2 linked regions of the Halioglobus japonicus genome follow. Each later gene encodes a partner of the first gene's protein in a complex. Links are inferred from orthologs where the notes say so. Each region holds a gene or a part of one and is shown in the gene's direction. Other genes may lie near its edges.

Evidence for each region.
Region 2: the proteins of BST95_RS17590 (region 1) and BST95_RS09690 are in contact, whole or in part, in a crystal structure (PDB 1YFN), measured with the Escherichia coli proteins. The link is inferred for Halioglobus japonicus from one-to-one orthologs.

The regions. Positions count from the first base shown.
Region 1 is NZ_CP019450.1:3,740,960-3,748,602, reverse strand. The notes cover bases 2,066-4,946. They hold BST95_RS17590 (ClpXP protease specificity-enhancing factor), read left to right. Parts: upstream 2,066-3,245; coding sequence 3,246-3,647; downstream 3,648-4,946. Other genes in these bases: BST95_RS17575 (YraN family protein), read right to left, coding at 4,854-4,946; BST95_RS17580 (D-sedoheptulose-7-phosphate isomerase), read right to left, coding at 4,252-4,821; BST95_RS17585 (BON domain-containing protein), read right to left, coding at 3,680-4,255; BST95_RS17595 (glutathione S-transferase N-terminal domain-containing protein), read left to right, coding at 2,579-3,211; BST95_RS17600 (ubiquinol-cytochrome c reductase), read left to right, coding at 2,066-2,497. Also shown: petA (ubiquinol-cytochrome c reductase iron-sulfur subunit), read left to right, coding at 1-440; more of BST95_RS17600, read left to right, coding at 440-2,065; more of BST95_RS17575, read right to left, coding at 4,947-5,201; BST95_RS21060 (penicillin-binding protein activator), read right to left, coding at 5,223-5,849; rsmI (16S rRNA (cytidine(1402)-2'-O)-methyltransferase), read left to right, coding at 7,104-7,643. UniProt on the Escherichia coli protein: Enhances recognition of ssrA-tagged proteins by the ClpX-ClpP protease; the ssrA degradation tag (AANDENYALAA) is added trans-translationally to proteins that are stalled on the ribosome, freeing the ribosome and targeting stalled peptides for degradation.
Region 2 is NZ_CP019450.1:2,057,256-2,064,830, forward strand. What follows is about bases 2,479-5,291. They hold BST95_RS09690 (sigma-E factor negative regulatory protein), read left to right. Parts: upstream 2,479-3,493; coding sequence 3,494-4,090; downstream 4,091-5,291. Other genes in these bases: rpoE (RNA polymerase sigma factor RpoE), read left to right, coding at 2,862-3,446; BST95_RS09695 (MucB/RseB C-terminal domain-containing protein), read left to right, coding at 4,092-5,030; BST95_RS09700 (SoxR reducing system RseC family protein), read left to right, coding at 5,032-5,291. Also shown: CAF17-like 4Fe-4S cluster assembly/insertion protein YgfZ, read right to left, coding at 1-245; BST95_RS09670 (FAD assembly factor SdhE), read left to right, coding at 358-639; BST95_RS09675 (protein YgfX), read left to right, coding at 698-1,018; more of BST95_RS09700, read left to right, coding at 5,292-5,499; lepA (translation elongation factor 4), read left to right, coding at 7,001-7,575. UniProt on the Escherichia coli protein: An anti-sigma factor for extracytoplasmic function (ECF) sigma factor sigma-E (RpoE). ECF sigma factors are held in an inactive form by an anti-sigma factor until released by regulated intramembrane proteolysis (RIP).

The DNA.
Region 1 (7,643 bases):
ACATCGGCAAGCTCGAGCCGGGCCAGATGGTAGTGGTCGAGTGGCGCGGTAAGCCCGTGTATGTCATGCACCGGACACCCGAACAGGTCGCGGACCTTCCTAAGCTCGACGGCATTTTGAAGGATCCCCAGTCCGAGATCTCCGAACAGCCCGCCTACATCGGCGGTGTTGATCGCTCATTGCGTCCGGAAATTCTCGTGGTTGTTGGTCTGTGCACGCACCTGGGCTGTGCGCCCAAATTCCGTCCTGAAGTCGGCGCAGCCGATCTCGGCGGCGATGACTGGCTGGGCGGTTTCTTCTGTCCTTGTCACGGTTCCAAATTTGACCTGGCGGGGCGCGTCTATTCAGGCGTACCGGCTTCCGCCAACCTTGTGGTTCCCCCGTATTCCTTCGAGGGTGACAACGTCCTTGTAATCGGCGTGGATACGGAGGCTGCCTGATGATCAATATGCTTGTTGGATTGCGTGACTGGGTTGATGAGCGTCTGCCTATCATGCGCGCGTGGGACACCCACATGGGCAAATACTACGCGCCCAAAAACTTTAATTTCTGGTATTTCTTCGGGGTCCTGTCCCTGTTGGTACTCGTCAACCAGCTGCTCACCGGTATCTGGCTGACCATGAACTACACCCCCAGCGCGGAAGACGCGTTCGCCTCTGTCGAATACATCATGCGCGATGTCGATTACGGCTGGATTCTGCGCTATATGCACTCCACCGGGGCCTCGGCCTTCTTTGTGGTGGTGTACCTGCATATGTTCCGCGCACTGTTATACGGATCGTATAAAAAGCCGCGCGAACTGATCTGGATCTTCGGCATGCTGATCTTCGTGGTCCTGATGGCTGAGGCTTTCGTGGGTTATGTGCTGCCCTGGGGCCAGATGTCCTACTGGGGAGCCCAGGTTATTATCTCGCTGTTTGGCGCGATCCCGGTTGTCGGTGAAGACATTGTGACCTGGATTCGCGGTGACTACCTGATTTCCGGCGCTACCCTGAACCGCTTCTTCGCCCTGCACGTGGTGGCGTTGCCCATCGTGCTACTGGCCCTGGTAGTACTGCACCTGCTGGCGCTGCATGAGGTGGGTTCCAACAATCCCGATGGTGTGGATATCAAGAAGCACAAAGACGAAAATGGTGTGCCTCTGGACGGCGTTGCCTTCCACCCCTACTACACCGTTCACGATCTGCAGGCGATTGCGGTGTTCCTGTTCATTTTCTGTGCGGTGATGTTCTTCCTGCCGGAAATGGGTGGTTTCTTCCTCGAATTCGCGAACTTTGAGGAGGCCAATGGTCTTAAGACGCCGGAGCACATTGCCCCGGTCTGGTATTTCACTCCGTTCTACTCGGTGCTGCGTGCAGTACCGGACAAGTTCTGGGGCTTCGTGGCGTTTGCTGCTTCAGTCGCTATTCCTTTCCTGCTGCCCTGGCTAGACCGCAGCCCGGTACGCTCCTGGCGCTACCGCGGCAACATCACCAAAGTGATGCTGGTGTTGTTTGTGGCTTGTTTCTTGATCCTGGGCGTTCTCGGCGTTCGTTCAGTGACCGATGGTCGTACTGTCCTGGCGCAGATTTGCTCGGTGTTCTACTTCGCGTTCTTCCTGCTGATGCCGATCTGGTCGTCTATGGACAAGACCAAGCCTGTGCCCGAGCGTATTACTACCGATGGCGGTATTGGCTTCTGGGGCAGCATGGGCGGTCTGGCGCTGATTATGGCGTTGACAATTCTGCCGCTCAAGGCCGTGGGTGCCGAATCCGCTTTTAACTGTGGCGAGATCGAATGTGATGAGTTTGTCGTCGATCTGGAGGACAAAGCTTCCCTGCAAAATGGCGCCAAGCTGTACATGAACTACTGCATGGGCTGTCACTCTCTGCAGTACTCGCGTTACAACCGTGTAGCTGACGATCTGGGCATTCCCGCTGACCTGATGGAAGCGAACCTGATGTTCGATCCCGCCAACAAAATCGGCGATCTGATGGAAAATGCCATGGACGACGGCACCGCCAAGGTCTGGTTTGGTGCGACCCCGCCGGATCTGACGCTTGTGGCACGTGCGCGCTCTTCGGTAAGCCGTACGGGCCCGGAGTGGCTGTACACTTACCTGCGTAATTTCTACCGGGATGACAGCCGCCCCTATGGCGTCAACAACCGCGTATTCAAGGATGTGGGTATGCCCCACGTCATGCTTGAAATGCAGGGCATGCAGGAGTGTGCCATGGGGCCGGTCAAGGCCAGCAACGGCGGCATTAAGCGCGATCCGCTCACAGGCGAGAATATTCTCGAGGATCCCTGTGGCTCCTGGTCCATCGCTGAGCCTGGCACATCGACGCCAGAAGAGTTCGATGCGGCCATTTACGACCTGGTGAATTTCCTGGCTTATACAGCCGAGCCAATGGCAATGGAGCGCAAGCGCACCGGCGTCTTTGTACTGCTATTCATCGTACTGTTCTTTGTCTTCGCCTGGTTGCTCAACCGCGAATACTGGAAAGACGTACACTGATCCTGAGCAATCGCACTGCAGCAGCGTGGCGGGATGCCACGCTGCGTTTTTGTTTCTAGCTTATTTAAAGAGGAATTTTCCATGGGTGTTGTGGCAAAGCGGTCTTCAATGACCTTTTTCTCGGACCCCACCAGTCACTACAGCCACCGGGTACGCATTGTCCTGGCGGAGAAAGGCGTGACCGTGGACCTGATTGAATCCGACTCGGCACACCCCCCTGCGGAGCTGTCCGAACTGAACCCCTACAACAGCCTGCCGACGCTGCTGGATCGCGACCTGGTGTTGTACGAATCCAAAGTGATGATGGAATACCTGGACGAGCGCTTCCCGCACCCGCCGCTGTTGCCGGTGTACCCGGTGGCTCGCGCCGAGAGCCGTCTGCTGATTCACCGCATCGAAAAAGACTGGTGCGCGCTGGTGGATGCTATCCAGCACACCCGCAGTGAAAATGTGATCAAGAAGTCCACCAAGGAACTGAAGGAAAGCATCACCGCTATTGCGCCGATTTTTGCCGAGAAGCCCTTCTTCATGAGCGAAGAGTTCACCCTGGTGGATTGCTGCATTGCCCCCATTTTGTGGCGCCTGCCTTCCCTGGGTGTGGATATCCGCAATACCAAGCAGACCAAGCCGCTGTTTACCTATATGGATGCACTGTTCAATCGCGAGTCCTTCCAGGAAAGCCTTTCCGAGCAGGAACGGGAAATGCGCTCCTGAGGGAGCGCCAGTCTCTGCTCGATATCACGCCAGGATGACACCTAGTCGCCCCTACATCATGCGCGCACTCTACGAGTGGATCGTGGACAATAGCTGCACGCCCTATATTCTCGTCGATGCCACCATGGAGGATGTTTCGGTGCCCGAGCAGTATGTTAAGGACGGTCAGATTGTTCTCAATATATCGCCGACAGCGGTGATGGACCTAGACATGAGCAATGATGCCGTGGTCTTTAATGGTCGCTTCGGGGGTGTGGCTACCGATGTCTATGTGCCGGTGACGGCTGTGGTGGGTATCTACGCTCGAGAGAACGGCCAGGGTATGGTGTTTGAGCCGGAAGATCCGCCGGAAGACGATCCCACACCGCCCGAAGACACACCACCGGAACCCTCCGGTAAGCCCGAGGGGCGCCCCTCGCTGAAAATCGTCAAGTAAGCACGCCCTGCGACGGGGCGTGCCGGCGACGCTTAATCGATGAGCTCAAACAGTTTTACCACTTTCTGCACGCCACCAATATCGGATGCCTCTGCCGCAATGCGCTCGGCTTCTTCGCGGGTGGCCAGACCCATAAGATAAACCACGCCGTTCTCGGTCACCACCTTGACGCGGTTCCCCTGGATATCGGTATTGCCCAGCAGGAACGATTTCACTTTAGTCGTTATCCAGGTGTCTGACGTGCGGGTCATGCCTGAACTGGGCGCCGAAATTTCTAATTCATTGTAGATGCGTCGCACACCGCGAATCTCGCGGACCACATCCGTTGCCTTGCTCTTGAGTGCCTCGGAGGCGACCTGGCCGACCAGCAAAACGTAACCGTTGTAGCTGACGATGTTCAGGTGGGCATTGTCAAAGGCTTCATCGGCGGCGTGGATATTCACCCTGGCTTTGGTCTCTATGCTGTCGTCTTCAATCAGGCGGCCCCAGGTGCGCTCGCCCTGATCCTCCTCGATGGTGTTGGATTCCATAGAAGCTAGCATGTGGCCGCAACCGGCTAGGCTTAGCAGCGAGGACAGGAAGAGGCATTGCAGCAGGCGTTGGGTCATGAGTGTCCGATTCCGAATAAATTAGCTTCAATGAGTTGGCAAAGTGTCTGTAGCACCATGGTGTGTAATTCGACCACGGTGCGCCGGCAGGTTCCGTTCACCGCAATGGAAAAGTGCGCATCGGCCAGAGCGGCGCCAGCGCACAGTGTCAGGCTGGTCATGCCGCGATCGTTGGCGCAGCGCAGTGCCTCTAGTATGGCTGGGTCCGGATCGAGGCTGCTGCTGATGGCAAGCAGTACGTCGCCTTCCTGTCCCAGGGCACGCAAGCTGTGGCTGAATCGCCCTGCGGCAGGAATGCTTCCGGGGATGCTGTTGTCGGTACAGATGTTCAGCGCAGGTAGTGCCGGGCGCTCTTCGCCGACGCTGTAGAGCAGGCTGGTGCAGAGCAGCTGGGCGAGGGCGGCGTCCACGCCGCTGCCACAGCTGATAATTTTGCGGTCCTGCAGCAGCGCCTGGGTCGATAGTTCGGCGGCACTGGCGATGGGGTCGGCGAGCTGATCCACCGACATGGCGGCGCTCTCGAGTGTGCCCTGAAAGCGTTCAGCAATGATCTGGTAGTGGTCCACGGGTTCTCTTTCTCTGCGATTGGTGCCGCGTTTTAGAAGGCCGAACGAATCCAGCGAACGGCGGGGTTGTCGGGGGATTGTCGCGGCTCAATGGCAACCACGTCAAATCTGCAGTGCACGGCAGTGGTTTGATAGCGTTGCAGTAGGTAGTGGAGAGCGGTTCTGCGCAGCTTGTCTTGCTTTCGCTGATCGACCGACTCGGGGGCGCGGGCGTAACGTGAGATGCTGCGTGCACGGACTTCAACAAAGACCAGCTGGCCGCGGTCACATGCTATGAGGTCGATTTCGCCCAGCTTGCAGCGATAGTTTCTGCTCACTATCTGCAAGCCCTTTTGCTCTAGCCAGTGGGCTGCCCATTGTTCGTAACTGTCCCGAGAGATTTCATCTCAAGGGGATTCTAGTCAGCGCGGTGTCACCCTGCCTCTATCAAATTCAGCCGGCACCAGCTCGCGTTCAATCTGTAGCTGCGGGTTGAGGCTGAGCAGGCCCGTGTTGCCGCGAATTAGCAGATCAGGGCCAGCCTGGAGTTGCAGGAATCTTGATTGCAACAGATAAGCATCCACACCCAGTGCGTTCAGGCGGGGGTAGGCGTTGTTGCCGCCGTCTGCCAGCCCTGCCTGAAGCGCAGGACTTGAGCCCAGTAACCAGGGGAGTTCGACCAGGTTCAGGCCGTTGAGGTCCCGGTCGCGTTCGTCGGGGCTGCCGTGGTAGACGCTCGATGTGGCGTAAACCGGCAGTGCGCCAGCGTAGTGAAAGGCCAGCAACGGTTTAAGCGAGCGGGCTTCTGCGGCATTGCGTGCCAGCAGGAAGATGGCGTCGACATCCTCGCGGCGGCGCGGGGTAAATTCCACCGGTTCTGCGAGCATGTCACGGATCTGGCGTCGACGGGCCTCGCTGCTGGCGATGCCCAGGCCGTTCTTGATGCTGGCGGAATAATCGTCCTGGCCGGTGTATGCAATGGCACTGCTAAAGCTGCCCCCAGTGTCTGCCAGCGCTCGCGCAGGGCCTGCTCCATTTTGTCGCCCCATGCCCCGGCCGGACGCAGTAGTAACGCGCGGCGGGCGGCATCGCCAAATGCCACCTCGGCGATTTGGGCTGCCTCGTCCTCGGGCGCCAGGGCGAACTGGATCAGGGCGCTATCGCCCGGTGGCAGGGCGCCGTCCATCTGGTTGAGAGCCAGTACGGGAACGGGACGCGAGGGTGACAGAGCAAGTTCGGCGACCGCGTTTTTGCTCAGTGGGCCGACCACCATGCCGGCGCCGCCAGTGACGGCGGCCTGATAGGCTTCGGAGATCGTCGCGTACCGGTTACTGTCAATAATCCGCACCTCGTAGGGCGCGGCATTGCCCTTGCGCGCCGTGAAATAGCTCGCCAGATAGCCGTCCCGAACGGCTTTTCCTGCAGGGGCGAGACGCCCGGACAGCGGGAGCATCAGTGCTACCTGTGAAGGTGCGGCGGGTGTGCCCTGCAGGTATTGCAGTCCGCCGGGCAGCGGCGAACCCGCGGGATGGGCGGGGTAGGTGGATTGCCACTGCGGCAGTTCGCTGGCGATGTGGGTGGGATCCTGGTTGGCAATCGCTGCCAGGGCCAGCCATCCGCGCCATTCGGTCTCGGTGCTGGCGGCGGCCGCTTGTTCAATGTCCGTTGCTTTCACGCGCATCAAGTCGTGCCAGACACTGCGTTTCAGGGCGGGCTGGTCGGCGCTGGGCGCGATGGCGATTAACTGGGCGCCCAGTTGGGCGCTGTTGAGGTGGTCGCGCTGCAGGTCGAGTAAGTGGCGGCGGAAGTTGTAGACACGATAGGTAATAGCGGGGTGCACGCCGGGGGAGGCCGCTTGGTTCAGCAGCGAAAGTGCCCGGTCCTCTTCGCCGCGCATGTGCGCTATGCGCGCCTCGAGATAGTCCCAGAGTGCCTTGTCGTTTGTGCCCAGCGGTTCTTCCGACAGCGGGGCGAGTGTAGTTTCTGCGACCATCCACTCGCGGCGGGCCAGCGCCGCCTCCGCTACACGAAACTCAGCATCGAAAGCGCTGGGGGCATGTTCAGTTCCTTCATGCCGGGCGTTATCTCAATGGTGGGTTCGGCCGTCGTGGAAGTCTCTTGCGGCTGCGGGCCGGCGCACGCGATCAACAGCGCGGACAGGGCGGCACCGAGTCCGGTTTTACAACGACGCCAACGGGGGGATTGAGTTGCTCTCATGCTATGCTGCACCGATTGAATTCTGGCAAGCCTGCCACAGAGTGCGGCGGCACGCGATAGTATAAGGGGTATTTGTGGACACCGGGTTGTATATTGTTGCAACACCCATCGGTAATCTCGGCGACATGGGGCAGCGGGCGATAGAGGTATTGGCGGGCGCTGACCTGATCGCCGCCGAAGATACGCGGCACAGCGCCCGGCTGTTGCAGCACTTTGGGGTGACCACGCCTGCTATCCCCTATCACGAACACAGTGGTGACCGTACCCCCGAGCGGATCATGCAAACCCTCGCTGAAGGTGGTGCGGTGGCGCTGATCTCCGATGCCGGTACGCCGCTGATTTCTGACCCGGGGTATCGTCTGGTCAGGGACGTACAGTCTGCGGGTTACCCGGTCGTCGCAATTCCCGGCCCCTGTGCAGCGATCGCCGCGCTCAGTGCTTGCGGTCTGCCCACTGATCGCTTCCGTTTTGAAGGCTTTCTGCCCGCCCGAGCCGGCCCTCGGGAGCAGCGGTTGCAGTGCCTGGTGGACGAATCGGCCACGCTGGTGTTTTACGAGGCGCCGCACCGCGTCCTTGAAGTGCTCGGGGCAATGGCGGCGGTGTTCGGGGAAGAGCGTGAGGCGGTA
Region 2 (7,575 bases), 1.7 Mb from region 1 along the record:
GTGGAAGCCGCGACATCCGCGACGCTGCGCCTTAGACGCAGCGCATAGTGTTCCTCGCCCAGTTGGCCAAGCAGGAAATCGCAGACCATGCGGCCTTTCGGGGTGCAATAGGCGCCCACAACGGCCTGCGCTGCAGTGACGGCCGCAGCATCACAGGTTGTCTGTCCCTGCAGAAATTTCAGCGTATCCGGGCCGGTGATATGGAGCAGGGCTTCCTGCTCAAGCAGTACGAATTGGGCGCTCAATGTCATTACCTCTGATCTGGGGCGCCCATGATAGGCGCTGGCGTGTCCGCTGTCAGCCGTCCCATTACGGCCGCTTTTGCCTATATAATGGCCGGCGTCGATGAATACAACCGTGCGTGAATCTGTAATGGTAGCTGAACAAGAGATTAACCGTATGCGCTGGGCTGCCCGGCGCGGCATGCTGGAACTGGACCTGGTGCTGGAGCCTTTCGTGCAGGCTCGCTACGCCGACCTCAATGATGTCGATCGGGAGCGCTTCCAGCAGCTGATGTTGTGTGAGGACCAGGATTTGTTTGCCTGGTTCTTGCAGCGCCAAAAGCCAGAAGACCCGGAGCACGCAGCGATTGTCCAACAGATTCTCAACTTCGCCCACACTCCGCCTGAGCATCGCTGATTCGCCGCGATATCGGGCCTGTCAGCTTATACACTGTGTAGCCTGTCTGGCTGCGTGCGTGCTGGTGGGCGCGGCCGGCCATATTGAGCTGGCGGCGTTATGTGCGCTGTTCATAGGTCTGTGGTCGCCGCAACTGGTGGCCCAGCCCTGGGTAGGCTGGCAGCTGGGGTGGCACGGGGGCGGGTGGACGTTGGATCGCGGCAACGGCAATGAGCCGGTGCAGTTGGAGCGCGCTTCAAGGATGGGCCCTGGGGGTATATACCTGTCCCTGCGTGATATGCGGGGTGTTCGCTACCCGGTGTGGATTCTGGCGGATGCTGTGCCCCACGAGGTCCGGCGCAGATTGCGCGTCAGGTTAACCCTGGAGCGGGGAGTTTAGCGGTCGCAGGATTGTGTCGTGTGCCTCTGGTAGCTGCTCCGGGTAGTCGAGGGTGTAGTGCAGTCCGCGACTTTCCTTGCGCTCAATGGCACAGCGAATCATTAGTTCGGCCACCATTGCCAGGTTACGCAGTTCCAGTAAATCGTTGCCCACCTTGTAGTTGCCGTAGTATTCGGCAATCTCAGACTGCAGTAACTGGACACGATGGAGTGCCCGCTGCAGTCGTTTGTCCGTGCGCACAATCCCTACGTAGTCCCACATAAAGCGACGCAGCTCATCCCAGTTGTGGGAGATAACCACGTCCTCGTCTGAATCGGTGACCTGGCTTTCATCCCAGCCGCGCGCCGGGGCCGGAGAGGGGAGCTCGGGCAATAACGCAGCGATATCATGAGCGGCCGACTCCGCGTAAACAATGCACTCCAGCAGCGAGTTTGACGCCATTCGATTGGCGCCATGCAGGCCCGTGGATGAGGCTTCACCGATGGCGTACAAGCCCTCTAGGTCGGTGCGCCCCGCGGTGTCGACGATGATCCCGCCACAGGTGTAGTGGGCAGCGGGCACCACCGGAATCGGCTCTTCCGCAATGTCGATACCGAATTCACGGCAGCGGCTCATCACAGTAGGAAAGTGGGCTTCGAGGAAGTCGCGTGGCTTGTGGGAGATATCCAGAAACACGCAGTCGGCACCGAGGCGTTTCATTTCGTGGTCGATGGCGCGGGCGACAATATCCCGGGGGCCAGTTCACCGCGTGGGTCGAAGCGGTCCATGAAGCGTTTGCCGTCGGGCAGCAACAGGTGGGCGCCTTCGCCACGCAGGGCCTCAGTGACCAGGAATGACTTGGCCTTGGGGTGGTAAAGACAGGTCGGGTGGAACTGGTTGAATTCCATATTGGCGACCCGGCAGCCGGCGCGCCAGGCCATCGCAATGCCGTCGCCGCTGGCGCCGTCGGGGTTGCTGGTATAGAGGTAGGCTTTGCTGGCCCCGCCGGTGGCCAGAACCACCGCCTTGGCCTGAAACAGCTCCACGTGCCCGGTATTGCGGTTGAGAATGTAGGCGCCCTGGCAGCGATCCTCGTGGCGAATCAGGTCGACGGCCACGCGATGGGTGAAAACTTCGATATTGTCGGCGGCCAGGGCCTGCTCAGTCAGTACCTCGGATATGGCCCTGCCGGTGCGGTCCGCCGCATGGATAATCCGCCGATGACTGTGGCCACCCTCCATCGTGAGGTGGAATTCACGGTCATCGGCGTCGGCCTGGTCCTGGCGCAAATCGAAGTCGACCCCTTGTTCGACCAGCCATTCGGTGCAGCGCCGGGAGTTGCGCACGGTAAACTCTACCGCCTCGCGGTCGCACAGACCGGCGCCGGCCGCCAGCGTGTCTTCCACGTGGGAATCGACCGTATCCCGGTCGTGCAGCACGGCCGCCATGCCACCCTGAGCCCAGTAGGTCGAGCCCTGATTCAGGTCGGCCTTCGACAGGAGTGCCACGCGGCAGTCTGCTGGCAGGTGCAAGGCCAGGCTCAGGCCTGCGGCACCGCTACCAATAACCAGGACGTCGTGCTTGTGAGTGGTGGGCATGGCGCGCTCGCTTGCTGCCTCGGAATGCGAAATATATGATGTGCCTCAACAACTTAGCCGGGTTGGGCACGGCCGGCTGCGAGTATATACGACCTCCGGTGTAATAAGGAATTCCCGCAGGGGAACTTTTCGATGCAAACAGTTTCATACAGGTGCCCAGCATTGTACCGGGCTGAACTTATGCCCGCGAAGACGGTCTACGCGGGTACACTACAGAAATATTATTGTCAGGGCGGTTTTGCCATGACCACGGAGGGGACAGGGGAGTGACGGCCGCCGAGACGGACCAGCAGCTTGTCGCGAGAGTGCAGAAAGGGGACCAACGGGCCTTCGATCTGCTGGTGCTCAAGTACCAGCACAAGATCATGAGCCTGATTGGCCGTTATGTGCACGATGCTGATGAGGTGCAGGACGTGGCCCAGGAAGCCTTTATCAAGGCTTATCGGGCGCTGCCCAAGTTCCGGGGCGACAGCCAGTTCTATACCTGGTTGTACCGGATTGCGGTAAACACGGCCAAGAACCATCTGGTGTCGCGCTCTCGCAGGCCACCGGGCTCCGACGTGGAAGTAGAAGATGCCGAGTATTACGAGGGCGGCGGTGCCCTGCGGGATATCGAGACCCCCGAAACCGCCCTGTTTGGCGCTGAGCTGAAGGCCGTGGTGGATGCCGCGATAGCCGATCTGCCAGATGATTTGCGTTCTGCGGTAACTTTACGTGAATTTGATGGTCTCAGTTATGAGGACATCGCCGACATCATGGAATGCCCGGTGGGAACGGTCAGATCGCGGATTTTCCGTGCTCGTGAAGCGATCGACACCAAGGTGAAAGAACAACTGGAGGGTCAGCATTGAATGCTGATACTCCCCGATAGACGCGTAACGACGCGAGGACAACACACATGAGTGACAAAATGCGGGAATCGCTCTCTGCCCTGATGGACGACGAGGCCAATGAGCTCGAGTTGCAGCGGGTACTTAAGCAGATTGAAGACGACGGCGAATTGCGCCAGACATGGCTGCGCTATCACGCCACCCGCTCGGTGATGACAGGGCAGGGCGTCGGTGATCTCAAGCTCGATATTTCGGCGCGGGTGCGCACCGCCATCAACGAGAGCGAGGCTGCACCGAGCCTGCGCCAGCGCATTGGTCGGCCATTCGCCAGCTTTGCGGTTGCCGCGTCTGTGGCGGCCACGGTGGTGCTGGGCGGTCAGCAGTTGGCCCAGATCAGCTCCGCTGACGACCCCTATGGCAGCCAGTCGGTGGCCACGGTAGGTTCGTCGCCCGTGGGCCTTGTGAATACCATGGGTGCCACTGCGGTCCAGGCCAGCTACGGCAACCAAGCCGTACCCTCGCTGCAGCCAGCGGGGAAAACCGCGTACAAGGAACTGGCCCGCCAGCGTATGGAAATGTACATGCAGGAGCATGCCGAACAGGCTGCGCTTAACAGTCCGCAGGGTCTGATGCCTTTCGCCCGGGTAGAGAAGATTCGCAAATAGTATGAGCGCAGCCCGCTTGCCCCGACTCGCGGCACTGGCCCTGGCGTTTGTCGCCGCGCCAGTGCTATCCGCCGATGATTGCGCAGACGTCAATCCGGCGGCCATTCAATGGCTGGACAAAATGTCCCGCAGTTCCGATCAGGTCAGTTATCAGGGTGTGGTTACCCTGCAGCGTGACAATGAGGATATGCAGGTCGTCCAGGTATCCCACACCGTTGACGGTGAGGCCATTTCCGATCGCATGACCCAGCTCACCGGGCAAGGGGCAGAGGTCACGCGCAAGCATAACCCATTGGATGCTGTGCACCCCGGACAGAAATTACTGCGCCTCGAGGGTGACAAGTGCGGCATTGCCGTCAATTACAAGCTAACCGTCACCGAAGGCGATCGCGTGGCAGGGCGTAAGTCTGTCCGTATCGCCGTGGCGCCTCGCGATATGTACCGCTACGGCCACATTATGGAACTTGACCGGGAAACCGGTCTGTTACTGAAGTCCGCCACGATTGGTCACGGCAATACCGTACTGGAGAAATTTCAGTTCGCAAGCCTGACCATCGAGGAATCTGTCGCTATCGATGCTGTGGCTGCTGCCGCGATGCCGGCTGCCACGGCAGCCCGCACGGTGCCCGAACCCACAGCAATCGCCGATAGCCATGGCTGGAAGGTGGGCTGGTTGCCGGCGGGCTTTACATCGACTGATCTCGCCGGGTCACCGCGCGGCCGCAAGACCTTTACCGACGGCCTGACGGTATTCTCGGTGTTTATCGAAGAGCTCGATCGCGAGATTCGTCCCGGCGAGGGCGTGGTGCGCAAGGGCAGTAGCACCTCCTATACCCGTGGTGTGAAGATTTCCGGCCAGCCCGTGTTGTTGACCGTCATCGGTGAAGTGCCAGTGAATACGGCGCGCATGGTCGCCGATTCGGTGGCCTGGGAGCGCTGATATGCTGTTTGAAACGGGCCGCGTGGTAGCCGTTGAAGACGACAGCGTCTGGGTCGAAACCATTCGCAAGACAACCTGTGGCAGCTGCGCGGCAAAAAGTGGTTGTGGCCACGGTGTGATGAACCGGATTTCCGAGGGGCAGCGCTCTCTGATTCGCGCCTTGCCCGGCAAGGTACACCCCCGCCAGTGCGCAGTGGATGACGAGGTTCGCATCAGCATTCCCGAGGAAGTGATACTGCGCGGTTCAATAATTGTCTATATGGTGCCGGTGCTCGGCATGCTGGCCTTGGCTACACTGGGGTCAGCATTCGCTGGCGATGTTGGCGGAGCGCTTGGCGCTGTTGCCGGCCTGGCCGCAGGTGTTGGCCTGGTGCGGTTGCACGCCCATCGCCATCGTCAGGACGCCAGTTTCCAGCCGGTGCTGGAAGAGGTTCTAAGCAGTTCTTCCCAGGCTCTGCGCCTGGGCTGACTTTTCGTTGTCACGAGGTAACTATGAAGGTATCCATTAAAAACACTCTGCTTTTGGTGATTGCGGCCGGGCTGCTGTTTGCTGCCCAGGTGCGCGCAGCCGGACTACCTGATTTTACCGAGATCGTGGGCGAGAGTTCTCCCGCTGTGGTCAAGATCATTGTTGAGGCAAGCGGCCCCCCGCAGGGGCAGGGGCCCCAGGAAGTGCCTGAATATCTGCGCCGCTTTTTCGAGTTCCGCGGCGATGGCGCGCCCCAGCGCCCCCGCATGGGTATGGGATCAGGTTTCATTATCGACGCGGATGGCCTGATTGTGACCAATGACCACGTGGTGTCCGGTGCCGACAAGGTACTGGTGCGGATGAGCGATCGCCGCGAGTTCGAAGCCGAGATTGTCGGTACAGATCCGCGCAGCGACCTCGCATTACTGCGTATCGATGCTGAGAAACTGCCCGTACTCGAGTTCGCCGACGCAGGCGAGTTGCAAGTGGGCGAATGGGTGCTGGCCATCGGTTCGCCATTCGGGCTCGATTACTCAGTGACTGCCGGTATCGTCAGTGCCAAGGGCCGCAGCCTGCCTACCGAAAATGGCGAGAATTATGTGCCCTTTATCCAGACCGATGTGGCCATTAACCCCGGTAATTCGGGTGGCCCGCTGTTTAACCTCGAAGGTGAGGTCGTGGGTGTGAATTCCCAGATATTCACCCGTAGTGGTGGTTCGATCGGTCTGTCCTTCGCTATTCCTGTCAGTGTGGTGCGCAACGTTGTGTCTCAGCTTGAGGAGCATGGCAAGGTGACTCGCGGCTGGCTGGGCGTGACCATTCAGGACGTGGACAAAAATCTGGCTGAGTCCTTTGGACTGGATCGGCCTCGCGGTGCCCTGGTAGTCCAGGTGGCCGAGGATGGTCCCGCGGATGAGGCGGGTCTGCGCGAGGGCGATGTGATTGTAACGTTCGATGGCAAGGATATACCCACTTCCTCCGACCTGCCGCATGTGGTGGGTCTGATCGCCCCGGGCGCCCGGGTGAGCACGGAAATCGTCCGCGATCGCAAGCGTCGGACCCTGAAGGTAGAGGTCGGCGGTCTCGCTGCCGATGACAGCTATGCGCTGGCCAGCGGCGGTGCAGAGGGCGATGAGGGGGGCGGATCGGCGTCGTTGTCGTCGAAGCGGATAACGAGATGCTGGAGCGCTGGAGCCTCAGTGGCGGTGTCGTGGTCCATGAGGTTGTGCCCGGTTCGCCGGCAGCCGAGGCGGGCGTGCGCCCGGGCGATGTGATTACCTTGATCGGTAATACGCCGGTGAAGAGCCTGGATGCCTTCGCCAGCGCTGTCGAGGGCCTGGAAGCAGGCGCTTCCGTGCCCCTGCGACTGACCCGTCGCGGCACGCCGCTGTTTATTGGATTACGCCTCGAGCAATAGCGGCGGGGGGCCGCTTGAGGTACAATCGCGCGTTTTTTGGGCGACCTGTTCCGGCCGCCCTGTAACCTTGTCAGGCCCGATTGCGTGAGCGACCTCCAACACATCCGAAATTTCTCCATCATTGCCCATATCGATCACGGCAAATCGACGCTGGCTGACCGCTTTATCCAGGCCTGCGGTGGTCTGTCCGATCGTGAGATGGAGCAGCAGGTGCTCGATTCCATGGATATCGAGCGCGAGCGCGGTATCACGATCAAGGCACAGAGTGTCACCCTGGATTACAAGGCCAGGAATGGCGAGACCTACCAGCTCAATTTCATTGATACCCCGGGCCACGTGGACTTTTCCTACGAAGTGTCACGTTCTCTTGCGGCCTGTGAGGGTGCTCTGTTAGTGGTAGATGCCGGGCAGGGGGTTGAAGCCCAGTCGGTTGCCAACTGCTACACCGCCATCGAGCAGGGGCTGGAAGTGCTGCCCATTCTCAACAAAATGGACCTGCCACAGGCCGACCCTGACCGGGTGAAGATCGAGATCGAGGAAATTATCGGCATCGATTCCACCAACGCTGTGCCCGTATCGGCGAAATCAGGTATGGGTATCGAGGATGCGCTGGAATATCTGGTTGAGGAAATTTCCCCGCCCGAGGGCGATCGCGATGC